3 regions of the Mesorhizobium sp. LjNodule214 genome follow, and region 2 is predicted to be linked to each of the others. Evidence: riboswitches for the same ligand, from Rfam matches in the RefSeq annotation. Region 2 holds a riboswitch; each other region holds the start of a gene.

Region 1 (4,274 bases), on a different contig from region 2:
CGCCCTTCGAGCAGCCGCTTGGGGAGCGCCATCTCGGTGACATATGGTCGCGCCAGGCCCGCTGGGCGCGCCTGCGCCGCGTCACCTTCCCGTTGTTCTTCGCCCCCGAAATCCTGACCGGCGTGGCCGTGCCGCTGGCACTGGCGCTGGTCGCAGCGGCCGGCGCCGGCATCAGTCTGTCGCTCACCGTGCTCTGCGTTCTGGCGCTCGCCTATGTGCCGGAATGCGCGTTGGCTTGGGCCAAGGGCTGGTATCTGTCGCCACGTACCATTCCGGCGATGATGGTGCGTGACCTGATGCTGCCGGCGATCTGGGCGCGCGGCTGGCTCGGCGGCTCGGTCGACTGGCGCGGCAATGCGATGACCATCCGCACCAAGGCTATGACCGAGCTGGAAGAGGGCGCCTGAGCAACGCTCAGGCGTTTGTCCAATCGCAGTCTGGACCCTTTATTTGGCGGATTTCAGCGCCTGTTCGACATCGGCGAGCAGATCGTCCGCATCCTCAAGTCCGACCGAAAGCCTGAGCGTGCCCGGGCCGATACCGAGCTCGGCGCGCGCCTCGTCGCTGAGGTTCTTGTGCGTCGTCGTCGCCGGATGGGTTATCAGGCTCTTGGCGTCGCCGAGATTGTTGGAGATCAGCACGATGTCAAGCGCGTTCTGGAAGGCGAAGGCCGCCTGCTTGCCGCCCTTGACGTCGAGACAGATCAGCGTCGAGCCGCCCGTCATCTGCTTCTTGACGATATCGGCCTGCGGATGGTCGGCGCGGCCCGGATAGATGACGCGGGCGATTTCTGGGCGCTCGGCAAGGAAGTCGGCGATCTTGCCGGCACTTTCCGTCTGCTGGCGCACGCGCAGCGGCAGCGTCTCCAGGCCCTTGAGCAGCGTCCAGGCATTGAACGGCGACAGGCTGGGGCCGGTGTGGCGGAAATAGTCGTGCAAATTCTCGTCGATCCACTTCTTGTCCGACAGGATGACACCGCCGAGGCAGCGGCCCTGGCCGTCAATATGTTTTGTCGCCGAATAGACGACGATATGGGCGCCAAGCTGCAAGGGCTTCTGCTGCAAGGGCGTGGCAAAGACGTTGTCGACGATCAGCCTGGCGCCGATCGAATTGGCCAGCGAAGCGACGGCGGCGATGTCGACCACTTCCAGCGTCGGATTGGTCGGGCTTTCGAGGAAGAACAGTTTGGTGTTCGGCCTGACCGCCTTTTCCCAGTTGGCGATATCGGTGCCGTCGACCAGCGTTGCCTCGATGCCGTATTTCGGCGCCAGCGTCTCGACCACCCAGCGGCAGGAGCCGAACAGCGCGCGTGCCGCCACGATATGGTCGCCGGCCCTGGCGCTGCACAGAAGGGCAGCCGTCACCGCCGCCATGCCGGAGGCCGTGGCGCGCGCGTCTTCCGCGCCTTCCAGCGCGCACATGCGCTTTTCGAACATGTCGACGGTGGGATTGGCATAGCGCGAATAGATGAAGCCCGGTTCCTCGCCCTTGAAGCGGGCTTCCGCCGCCTGTGCCGTCTCGTAGACATAGCCCTGGGTGAGGTACATCGCCTCGGAGGTCTCGCCGAAGCCGGAACGCAAGGTCCCGCCATGCACGAGTGCCGTCTGAGGTTTCCAGTCGCGCTTCTTGGTCATTGCTCTGTCCCAAACACAAAAAAAACCGGCCGCGAAAGTCGCAACCGGTCCATACGGCCTTGCGGCCAACGGTCCTTTAGCGACTTGTTTAACGTGGCTGCAAGCCGACCGGCCAAATCACCACGGGATAACGACCCTTTAGACCCGCACCGCGCTTGCGTCAATTGCCGGCTTCATTAAGAGGTTTGTACCAGGCAGGTTCCGCAAAAGTGTTCGACGGTTTTGCGGCAAGAACCTGCGGCGAAAAAAAGCCCGGCCTTGAAGCGGAGCCAAGCCTTTGCGGCAGACAGGCATTCTTCCCGATCAGGACATTTCCGCGCTTTTCCAGTCGGGCGCGCTGAAATCGCCGCGCGCTCTCGACGCCGACCAAATCCAGCCGGCCAGCCTCGATCTGAGGCTCGGCGACAAGGCCTGGCGCGTGCGCGCCTCCTTCCTGCCCGGTCCCAACCACCAGGTCGTCGACAAGCTCGAGCGGCTGAAGCTGCACGAGATCAGCCTCGCCGAGGGCGCTGTGCTGGAAACCGGCTGCGTCTACATCGTGCCGCTGCTGGAAAGCCTGGCCTTGCCGGCCGACATTTCCGCTTCGGCCAACCCGAAGAGCTCGACCGGGCGGCTCGACATCTTCACCCGCGTGATGACCGATCGCGGCCATGAGTTCGACAAGATCGCCGCCGGCTATCATGGTCCACTCTATCTCGAGGTCAGCCCGCGCACCTTCCCGATCGTCGTGCGCGCCGGCTCGCGGCTGTCGCAGATCCGTTTCCGTACTGGCAACGCGCTGCTGTCGGAAGATGAATTGCGCGACCTGCACCATGCCGAGATGCTGGTGGCCACCGAGCCGCCTAACATTTCCGGCGGCGGCATTGCGCTGTCCATCGATCTCGACGGCGACAAGGACGGGCTGGTAGGCTATCGCGGCAAGCACCACACCGGCCTGATCGATGTCGACAAGCGTGCCGCGCAGGATGTCGTCGATTTCTGGGAGCCGCTCTACAAGAGCGGCGCCGGCGAACTGGTGCTCGATCCGGACGAGTTCTACATCCTGGTGTCCCGCGAGGCGGTGCATGTGCCGCCGCTCTACGCCGCCGAGATGACGCCCTTCGACCCGCTGGTCGGCGAATTCCGCGTCCATTATGCCGGCTTCTTCGATCCGGGCTTCGGCCATTCGGCGGCCGGCGGCACCGGCAGCCGGGCGGTGCTCGAAGTGCGCAGCCATGAAGTGCCCTTCATCCTCGATCACGGCCAGATCGTTGGGCGGCTGGTCTACGAGCACATGCTGAAACGGCCGCAGGCGCTTTACGGCACCGATCTCGGCTCGAACTACCAGGCGCAGGGCCTGAAACTGTCCAAGCATTTCCGCGCCGCGCGCTGATCTTTCCGCCACCGCCAGACCGTGCTTGCCTGACCGGGCGCGCCATGCTTGGCTGTGCCTCGGTCCGTCAAGGTGACGGAAATAAAGGGGAAGACCATGCAAATCTCGAGATGGATCCTGTCGGCAGCCGCGGCTGCCATGCTGACGCTCGGCGCCGGTTCGATGTCGGTGCAGGCAGCGGAGAAACTGAAGATCGGCACCGAGGGCGCCTATCCGCCGTTCAACACCATCACTCCGGACGGCAAGGTCGTCGGCTTCGACATCGACATCGCCGATGCGTTGTGCGCGCAGATGAAGGTCGAATGCGAAATCGTCACCCAGGACTGGGACGGCATCATTCCCGCCCTGCAGGCCAAGAAATTCGACGCCATTATCGCGTCGATGAGCATCACCGAGGAGCGCAAGAAGCAGGTCGCCTTCACCAACAAATACTATACGACGCCGCTTGCGCTGGTCGCGCCGAAGGACAGCGAGCTGACCTCGACCGACCCGGCAGCCCTTGCCGGCAAGACCGTGGGTGCCCAGGCATCGACCACCCAGGCCGATTTCGCCCAGGACGTCTACGGCAAGGCCGGCGCCGAGGCCAAACTCTACCCGACCCAGGAAGAGGCGATCACCGACCTGCAAAACGGCCGCCTCGACGCGGTGATCTCGGACAAGTTTGTGCTGGTCGACTGGATGAAGAAGGCGAGCGACGGCTGCTGCAAGATGGTCGGCGACGTCAAGGGCACCGAGACTGAAGCCGGCATCGCCGTGCGCCTTGACGACACCGCACTGCGCGACAAGCTCAACGCGGCCATAGACGCCATCGTCGCCGACGGCACCTACAAGAAGATCCAGGCCAAGTATTTCGACTTCGATATTTATTGAGAGGTTGAAACTGCCAATCTCCCCCACAAGGAGGGGGGAGATCACGCTGTCATCGCCTGCTTTACAGCGCCTTCACCGCCACCTTCACCGGCTTTTCGATTTCGAGCGGGTTGCGCAGCGGCAGGCCGAAGTCACCGGCTTCGATCTCGAAAACATCGCCGGCTTCGGTCCTGATGCCGTCGGCGAAGGACAGCGTCGCCGTGCCGAACATGTGCACATGCACGTCGCCGGGCTGGCGGAAGGCCGAGTATTTGAAATGGTGGTGTTCGAGATTGGCGATGGTGTGCGACATGTTCGCCTCGCCCGACAGGAACGGCTTTTCCCAAAGCAGCTTGCCGTCGCGAACAATGCGCGATGAGCCCCTGACGTCGGAGGGCAGATCGCCAATCAGGATCTCC
Region 2 (4,274 bases):
CGCGGAGGCCATGCCTCCCGAGCAGGCCTTGCGCTTTGCCAGTGCTGCCGCCGCGCTCAAATGCCTGCGCTTCGGCGGCCGGCTGGGCGCGCCGGACCGGGCCGAGACGCTGGCCATGATGGCGGCCCACTGGCCGGCAAATTTGGAGGCGTGAGACCTACCCCTTGGCCGGATGCTCGACGGCTTGCCGGCCGAAGTCCGGCACGTCGATGTCCTGGCCGGCCTCAATGATCGAGCGGCGCACGGCACGCGTGCGGGTGAACAGGTCGAACAGCTTTTCGCCGTCGCCCCAGCGGATCGCCCGCTGCAGCGAGGCGAGATCCTCCGAGAATCGCGCCAGCATTTCGAGGATCGCATCCTTGTTATGCAGGCAGACGTCGCGCCACATGGTCGGGTCGGAAGCGGCGAGACGGGTGAAGTCGCGAAAACCGGAAGCCGAATATTTGATGACTTCGGACTTGGTCACCGACTGCAAATCGTCGGCGGTGCCGACGATGTTGTAGGCGATGATATGAGGCAGATGCGAGACGATGGCCAAAGTCATATCGTGATGCTGCGGGTCCATTGTGTCGATGTTGGAGCCGCAACGCCGCCAGAATTCCGACAGCCGCTCCAGCGCCTCCGGATCGGTGCCCGGCAGCGGCGTGAAGATGCACCAGCGATTGTCGAAGAGGTCGGCGAAGCCGGCATCCGGCCCCGATTTTTCCGTGCCGGCCAGCGGATGGCCGGGTATGAAATGCACGCTCTCCGGCACATGCGGCTGCATCTGCGCGATGACGGAGGCCTTGGTCGAGCCGACATCGGTGAGGATGGCGCCCTTCTTCAGCGCCGGCGCGATTTCTTCCGCGACCGCGCCGGAGGAGCCGACCGGCACCGAAACGATGATCAGATCGGCATCGCGCACCGCTTCCTTCGCATCGGTGGTGTAGGAATCCCCCAGCCCAAGTTCCCTGGCCCGCCCCAGCGTCGTTTCGCTGCGCGTCGAGATGGCGACATGGCGAGCGAGGCCCTCGCGGCGGATGACGCGGGCCAGCGACGAGCCGATCAGGCCGATGCCGACCAGCGCGATCTTTTCGAACAGCGGTGATGTCATGGTGTTCTAGCTTTTCAGGAATGTCGTGAGGGCGTCGATGACGCCGCGATTGGCTTCTTCGGTGCCGATGCTCATGCGCAGCGCATTGGGAAAGCCGTAACCGGAAACGCGCCGCAAAATGAAGCCGCGCGCAGTAAGGTAGTCGTCGGCAGCCGCCGCCGAATGCTTCTTGTCGTCGAGAAAGTGGATCAGCAGGAAATTGCCGACGCTCGGCGTTACCCTGAGGCCCAGCTTTGTCAATTCCTCAGTCAACCAGGTCAGCCAGGTCTCGTTGTGCACCACGCTGCGCTCGACATGGGCGCGGTCGCGGATGGCGGCGATCCCGGCCTCGATCGCCGTGGCGTTGACGTTGAAGGGGCCGCGAATGCGGTTGATCGCGTCGACGACGTGCATCGGACCATACATCCAGCCGATCCGCGCCCCGCCAAGGCCGAGCTTGGAGAAGGTGCGGGTCATGACCACGTTCTCGGTTCCGCCGACCAACTCGATGCCGGCTTCATAGTCGTTGCGGCGGACATATTCTGCGTAAGCCGCATCGAGCACCAGAAGCACGTTTTTCGGCAGCCTCGCATGCAGGCGGCGCACCTCCTGGAACGGCACATAGGTGCCGGTCGGATTGTTGGGATTGGCGAGAAACACGATCTTGGTGCGCGGCGTCACGGCGGCCAGTATCGCATCGATGTCGGCGCGCTCGTCGGTCTCCTTGACAGCGACCGGCGTCGCACCGGCCGACTGGATGTAGATCTTGTAGACCATGAAGGCGTGTTCGGTAAAAATCGCTTCATCGCCAGGCGCCAGATAGGTCTGCGCCAGCAGGCCCAATATCTCGTCGGAGCCGTTGGAACAGATGATGTTTGCCGCATTCAGCCCGTGCACCTCGGCGATCGCCTCGCGCAGCCGCCTGGCGGTGCCGTCGGGATAGATATCGAGTTTTGCCGCGACCTCGCGCGCGGCCTCGATCGCCTTCGGCGACGGGCCGAGCGGGTTCTCGTTCGACGACAATTTGTAGACCTTGGCGACACCGGCCGGCGCCGTGCTCTTGCCGGGCACATAGGCGTCGATATCCATGATGCCCGCGCGGGGCGTTGGCCGTGCCTGATCCGGTCTCTTGTTCATGTCTAACAAATCCATCGAGAATTCTTCCGCCGGAAGCCGCAGCGGAAATACTAGCCGTGGCCCGGAATGTCGAGAGCCGGCAGTGGCGCGAGCGACCGGCCGTTGACGGCAAGGCGCGCGAGTTCTAGAAGAATGTGACAGTTCCGTGGTGATTTGGCCGGTCGGCTTGCAGCCACGTTAAACAACTCGCTAAAGGGCCGTTTGCATCCTGTAACCGGCTTTGCGAGGGCATTGCCGGTTTTTTGTTGTCCGCCGCCGGCCGGACGATGCGTAATGCAAGAGAGAGACAATGGCCGCTCCGCGCCCTGGAAAAACCAACAACGAGATCGACGCACCGTCGAGCCCGGTGTTGCGTTTCGGCGCCGACAAGCCGCTGAAGCTCGACGCCGGCACGCTTTTGTCGCCGTTCCAGATCGCCTACCAGACCTATGGCACGCTGAACGATGCCCGCTCCAACGCCATCCTCGTCTGCCATGCGCTGACCGGCGACCAGCACGTTGCCAGCACCAATCCGGTGACCGGCAAGCCGGGCTGGTGGGAGGCGCTGATCGGCCCCGGCAGGATCATCGACACCAACCGTTTCTTCGTCATCTGTTCCAACGTCATCGGCGGCTGTCTCGGGTCCACCGGCCCCGCCTCGACCAATCCGGCCACCGGCAAGCCCTACGGGCTCGACCTGCCGATCATCACCATCCGCGACATGGTGCGAGCGCAGCTTATGCTGGTCGACCATTTCGGCATCGAAAAACTGTTCTGCGTGCTCGGCGGCTCGATGGGCGGCATGCAGGTGCTGGAATGGGCCTCGACCTATCCGGAGCGCGTCTTCTCTGCGTTGCCGATCGCCACCGGCGCCCGCCATTCCTCGCAGAACATCGCCTTCCATGAGGTCGGCCGGCAAGCCGTCATGGCCGACCCGGACTGGCATGGCGGCAAATATTTCGAGCATGGCAAGCGCCCGGAAAAGGGCCTGGCGGTGGCGCGCATGGCCGCCCACATCACCTATCTGTCGGAAGCGGCACTTCACCGCAAGTTCGGCCGCAATCTGCAGGACCGCGAGGCGCTGACGTTCGGCTTCGACGCCGACTTCCAGATCGAGAGCTACCTGCGCCATCAGGGCATGACCTTCGTCGATCGCTTCGACGCCAACTCCTATCTCTACATGACCCGTTCCATGGATTACTTCGACCTCGCCGCCGACCATGGCGGCCGGCTGGCCGATGCCTTTGCCGGCACCAAGACCCGCTTCTGCCTGGTGTCCTTCACCAGCGACTGGCTGTTCCCGACCGAAGAGAGCCGCTCGATCGTGCATGCGCTGAACGCCGCCGGCGCCTCCGTCTCCTTCGTCGAGATCGACACCGACCGCGGCCACGATGCCTTCCTGCTCGAGGAACCGGAACTGTTCGCCGCCATCAACGGCTTCATCGGCTCGGCCGCCCGGGCCAGAGGGCTTAGCGCATGACCCCGAAAAGTAGCAGACTTTTCGGACCGGGACCATGCGCCAGGCAGGAGGCGAAGCCATGAGCGTCAACCGCGCCCAGCGCGTCGACCTTGAAGTCGTCGCCGGTCTCATCCCGCCGCGGTCGCGGGTGCTGGACGTCGGCTCCGGCGACGGCCTGCTGCTCGAACTGCTGCAGGCGACCAAGCACGTCGACGGCCGCGGCCTGGAATTGTCGCAGCGCGGCGTCAACGAATGCGTGGCGCGCGGCCTAAGCGTCATCCAGGGCGACGCCGACACGGACCTCGAATTCTATCCCGACAAGGGTTTTGATTTCGTCGTCCTGTCGCAGACCCTGCAGGCCACCCGCAACCCTAAGCTGGTGCTCGACGAACTGCTAAGGATCGGCAACCGCGCCATCGTCTCCTTCCCCAATTTCGGCCACTGGCGGGTGCGGCTGTCGCTGTTTGTCAAGGGACGGATGCCGGTGACCAAGGACCTGCCCTATTCCTGGTACGACACACCCAACATCCATTTCTGCACCATCCGCGACTTCGTCAATCTGGTCGAGGAGCTCGGCGCCACGGTGGAAAGGGCGACCGCTCTCGACGCCAACGGCCAGAAGATCGG
Region 3 (4,274 bases), 2.0 Mb from region 2:
CGGCCCATAGATGTGCACCCGTTGTCGCATCGATAAGCTGCCCGGTGATGCGCACCCTGCTCGCCGCCTTGCGCACGCTCCCTTCAAGCACGTAGCGCACACCAAGCTCGCGTCCAACCTGCCTAATGTCCACTGCCCGGCCCTTGTAGGTAAAGCTCGAGTTGCGCGCGATGACGAACAGCCAGCGCGTCCGGGACAGCGCGGTGATGATCTCCTCCACCATGCCATCAGCGAAGTAGCCCTGCTCGGGGTCGCCACTTAGGTTGTCGAATGGCAAGACCGCGATGGACGGTTTTTCGGGAAGCGTCAGCGTATCCCTTGTCGAGAATGCCGAAGTGGGTTTTGCTCGACTGACCCGATAGGCGCGCACCGCCGCCACGATGTTGTGGACCTGATGGCTACCGAGGTCGGTGTAGGCGTAGTCTAGTTTGCCTTTGACCTGCTCGTAGACGTTGCTCGCGACGCAGACGCTGCCAGGTTCTGCAAGCTTCTCGATCCGCGCGGCGATGTTCACGCCATCACCGTAGATCGTATCGTCCTCTGCAATCACGTCGCCCAAATTCACGCCCATGCGGAAAGTCATGCGCTTTTCTTCGGGCAAACTTGCATTGTGAGCGGCCAATCCCTCCTGGGCTTCGACCGCACACTGCACCGCGTGGACTGCGCTGGCGAATTCGACAAGAAGGCTGTCGCCAGCGGAACCGACGATGCGTCCGTGCGACTCTGTGATCTTGGGCTCGATCACTTCGGCGCGAAGCCTCCTCAGCTGTGCGAGCGTGCCAACCTCGTCGGCTCCCATGAGGCGGCTGTAGCCGACGACGTCGGCAGCAAGGATTGCGGTGAGGCGTCGCTCCATACTTGTGTCCTGCCTCTTTCATAGGTCGAAGCTCCGGGCGGCGAGCGTATTCTAGTCCTGCCTCGGATGCGAGCGTGCAGTGCCGGCGCCAGCACAGATCAACTTACCACGTCGCTTTGGCCATTCCTCACATGGCGTGGTTTATGGTCCGATCGCGGGTGCTGCCGGAGGGCTATTTTAGGGTCAGCTCACGACATCAGACCTTGGAGGTTGAACGTCCGCTATCGTCACTCCCTAGCTACAAGCGGACCTACTGCTCTCGGCCCAAGAACGCGACGTCCGAGTAGTGGCTTGGTAGTTGGCGCAACGTGCCCGTTCTGGCTGTTGAGCCGAACGGCAACTTCCCATTCACCTCGGCCATCGGCGGCAGCCAGTTGGTAGAGTTTGACTCTAGACTAGAACGCCAGCGGGTGAGATCGCCGCCGCCGGGACGGCCGGTCGCCGGCACCCGCCTCCGGGGTTTGTCCTGTAGCGGGGTGGGGGTGGTTTGTGGAGCCTCAAATCTGCTCGATCTCACACCCCCCAAACTTCAACCACGAGGAGAAAACTTGCCGAAGTGCAATCGTTTTTGTTAAACTGATCTGTGCATCCAGAGAGGGCTTCGGCCCCGCCAACCAGCCTGACCGGCAACGGTGGTGAAGACGATGTGGCCCTGAACGGGGCAACAGTAGGTCGCCAGCCCTCCAGATGCGTGCGAAACGATGGAGGGCATTTTCATGAAGGGGAGGGTACTTCGCGCGAATTGCAGGCGATGATCGCAACCCATGTGACCGCCTATGCCGCGCTCCATCGAGCAGTTCATCGAGCGGGCAGCAGCTGGCACGACCGCAAGATGGCAGACCGAGTTGAACAGGAAGCATTGCTGGACATCTGTTCCTATCCTGCGATCAGCCGGGACGACCGCCGAGCCAAGGCCGAGTACCTGTTGACTGTTGAGGCACGAGGCGAGCTCGACCTGGAAGAGCACATGCAGGCCATCTTGCACTCCATGATACGGGGTTGACTGCTGCGGGTTGACGCGGAAGGCCGATCAAGCTTCGCAAAGTCCAAGCCCGCTGCGAATGCCCACTTAGGTCAGTACCGGTTGTCAACGAACGTCCGATTCGGGCCGGGAGCAGTAGGTCCGCTTGTGGTGCAGGGAAGAACGATAGCGGACGTTAAATCTCCAGGATCCGATGTCCTGAGTTGACCCAAAGCGGCCTCCCAATACCGCGCTCGTTTCGGAGGATTGTGGCGCACCAACTGCAAGCTTCTGAAGCGGACAGTAGCCCCAAGATCGGGCCTTGCCGGACGACATCGAACAGAAAACTCACTTACGCGTCTGATGGTCCCGCGAGGGCTTTGGCGATAGCAGAAAGCAAAAGCTTGGCTGCGAATGGTTTGTGCAGATATGCAAGGCAGCCTGCTGCAAGCGCCTGCGCTTCAAGAGTGTCGTCGTCGACGGCAGTGATGAAGATAACCGGTAAGCTAGAGCCTGAATCGGTTAGCCAATGGCGCAATTGGATGCCGGACATATTGCCAAGATGAATGTCGAGCACCAGGCAAGCTATAGTGCTGGAAGCATCGCGTTCGAGAAATCTTTCTGCCGAATCGTTACCCCATGGTTTTGTAACCGTGTGCGTATAGCAACCGTTCGATGCTTCTTCGCATGCTCGGATCATCTTCCACGACAGCCACTGTCCATGGCGGGCTTTCCAAATTCGTTCCTCGAAGGGCTGACGGGCATGAGCGTTTCGAACGGGATTGTGAGCCGAGTTAATGTCGCTGGATATTGGCCTTTGGTGAAGAATCGGGCGTTGGATTTGGGACTATGGGCGTTGGCTCGATGCGCCCTAGTCGCTCGGCGATAGACACCATCTCGGCCAGCGAGGTCACGCTTAGCTTTTCCATGATGCTGTGCCGGTGCGCCTTGATCGTTCGCTCGGATGTGTTCAAGTCATACGCAACCTGCTTGTTCCGCTTGCCGCGAACAACAAAGTCGAAAACCTGGATTTCGCGGGGCGTAAGATTTGACACCTTGGCCTGAAGCACCTGAATCTGATCGTGTCCGGCGCGCCGCTTCTCGTTCTGCACCAGCGCGCGCTCGATCGCCGCTCGCAAGATTTTCGACGAGACGGGTTTCTCCAGAAAATCATCGGCGCCTGCCTTCATCGCCTGGACGCTGGCTGCGATGGTGCCTTGGCCCGTCAAAAAGACGATGGGAAGCAGCGGCACCGCCTGCGCGAGCCTTTCCTGCAGCTCCGGGCCGCTGAGCCCGGGCATACGCAGATCCAGCAGGATGCATCCGGCTTCGGATTCAGGCACCCGAGCCAGGAAATCCTCGCCCGACTCGTAGCAGTTGGCCCGATAGCCCGAAACTTCGACGATCCGACCGAGCGCCGTTCGAAACGACGCGTCGTCATCGATGATGTGGATGATCGGTTCCATGGTCAGGCAGCTTGGGCGAGTGGCAGGACGAAACGGAATACGGCGCCGCCACCGGCACGATTGTCCGCCCAGATCTTTCCGCCGTAGGTTTCCACGATGGCGCGGGCGATTGAGAGCCCAAGCCCGGTGCCAGTGGATTTGGTCGTGTAGAACGCATCGAACACACTGTCGAGGCGGTTTTTCGGAATGCCGTGCCCAGTGTCGGAAATCGACAGCTCTACCTTCGCGTCATCATGCAGCGCGGCGTGAAACGTCAGCTTGCGATCGATGGTAGAGGCATCAGTCATGGCGTCCATCGCATTGGTTGCCAGGTTCAGAATGACTTGCTGAAGATGAACCCTGTCGGCCCTGACCGGTAGTCGATGGCCCGGTTTTTCGGCGCTGACAACGACGCGAACGTCCACCGAACGACGCCGTTGCGGTCGAGCAGGAACTGACCCATGAGCTGGCCCACGCCGGTCGCCATCATTTGCTGGTCCGCTTCAGTGATATCGTAATTGTCTTTTTTGTTCAGATATTCGAGCGTGGCAAACGGATCCATCGGCTCAGGCATTTCGCCCGGCACGTTGACCCGCATCGCCTTCACATCGCTCATTGAGACCTTGTGCGGCCATACGCTCTCGCCCTCGGTGATCTGCATATTGGGGAGCCCAAAGGCGCGGTGTGAAGCCCGCTCAGGATCAGACGCCGCGAGCAGAGCCGGCATCGGATGATAACGGAGATAAAGGCGTGCCCGTTCGATGGGCGTGTTCACCACCGTGAGGGTTTCGATGCCCTTTGCGTTAAGGGCTGGTGTGAGCAGCGAAACCGTCGCGATATGACGCCTGCAAAAAGGACAATGGAGACCTCGATACAGTCCGACCAGCACTGGCTTCTCGCCGCGGAAATCGTCGATAGCTATCTTGCCCTCGCGAGTAATCGCGTCGAGCACGAAATTGGGCGCCGTTTCGCCCAGTTGCAGAGGGCCTACGTCGGCGCGGTCAGACATGCT

What was found. Region 2 has a riboswitch for S-adenosylmethionine ahead of metX (homoserine O-acetyltransferase MetX). Riboswitches for the same ligand answer to the same signal wherever they lie in the genome.
Region 1: another riboswitch for S-adenosylmethionine. It lies ahead of ACSQ3Z_RS07985 (O-succinylhomoserine sulfhydrylase); the one in region 2 lies ahead of metX (homoserine O-acetyltransferase MetX).
Region 3: another riboswitch for S-adenosylmethionine. It lies ahead of ACSQ3Z_RS15130 (hypothetical protein); the one in region 2 lies ahead of metX (homoserine O-acetyltransferase MetX).

Annotation. Positions count from the first base shown of each region.
Region 1 covers NZ_CAXUPE020000001.1:1,661,607-1,665,880, forward strand. Annotated here, with positions in the region: gene ACSQ3Z_RS07980 (ceramide glucosyltransferase) at 1-407, shown strand, start outside; gene ACSQ3Z_RS07985 (O-succinylhomoserine sulfhydrylase) at 447-1,634, opposite strand; SAM riboswitch at 1,691-1,768, opposite strand; gene ACSQ3Z_RS07990 (2'-deoxycytidine 5'-triphosphate deaminase) at 1,912-3,006, shown strand; gene ACSQ3Z_RS07995 (ABC transporter substrate-binding protein) at 3,103-3,876, shown strand; gene araD1 (AraD1 family protein) at 3,938-4,274, opposite strand, start outside.
Region 2 covers NZ_CAXUPE020000002.1:2,271,790-2,276,063, forward strand. Annotated here, with positions in the region: gene ACSQ3Z_RS24690 (sugar kinase) at 1-154, shown strand, start outside; gene ACSQ3Z_RS24695 (prephenate/arogenate dehydrogenase family protein) at 158-1,093, opposite strand; gene hisC (histidinol-phosphate transaminase) at 1,100-2,209, opposite strand; SAM riboswitch at 2,345-2,422, shown strand; gene metX (homoserine O-acetyltransferase MetX) at 2,499-3,668, shown strand; gene metW (methionine biosynthesis protein MetW) at 3,727-4,274, shown strand, end outside.
Region 3 covers NZ_CAXUPE020000002.1:252,681-256,954, reverse strand. Annotated here, with positions in the region: gene ACSQ3Z_RS15135 (adenylate/guanylate cyclase domain-containing protein) at 1-856, opposite strand, end outside; SAM-I-IV-variant riboswitch at 1,437-1,535, shown strand; gene ACSQ3Z_RS15130 (hypothetical protein) at 1,599-1,859, shown strand; partial or broken gene ACSQ3Z_RS15125 (response regulator transcription factor) at 2,170-2,506, opposite strand; gene ACSQ3Z_RS15120 (response regulator transcription factor) at 2,612-3,283, opposite strand; partial or broken gene ACSQ3Z_RS15115 (sensor histidine kinase) at 3,286-3,696, opposite strand; gene ACSQ3Z_RS15110 (peroxiredoxin-like family protein) at 3,597-4,271, opposite strand.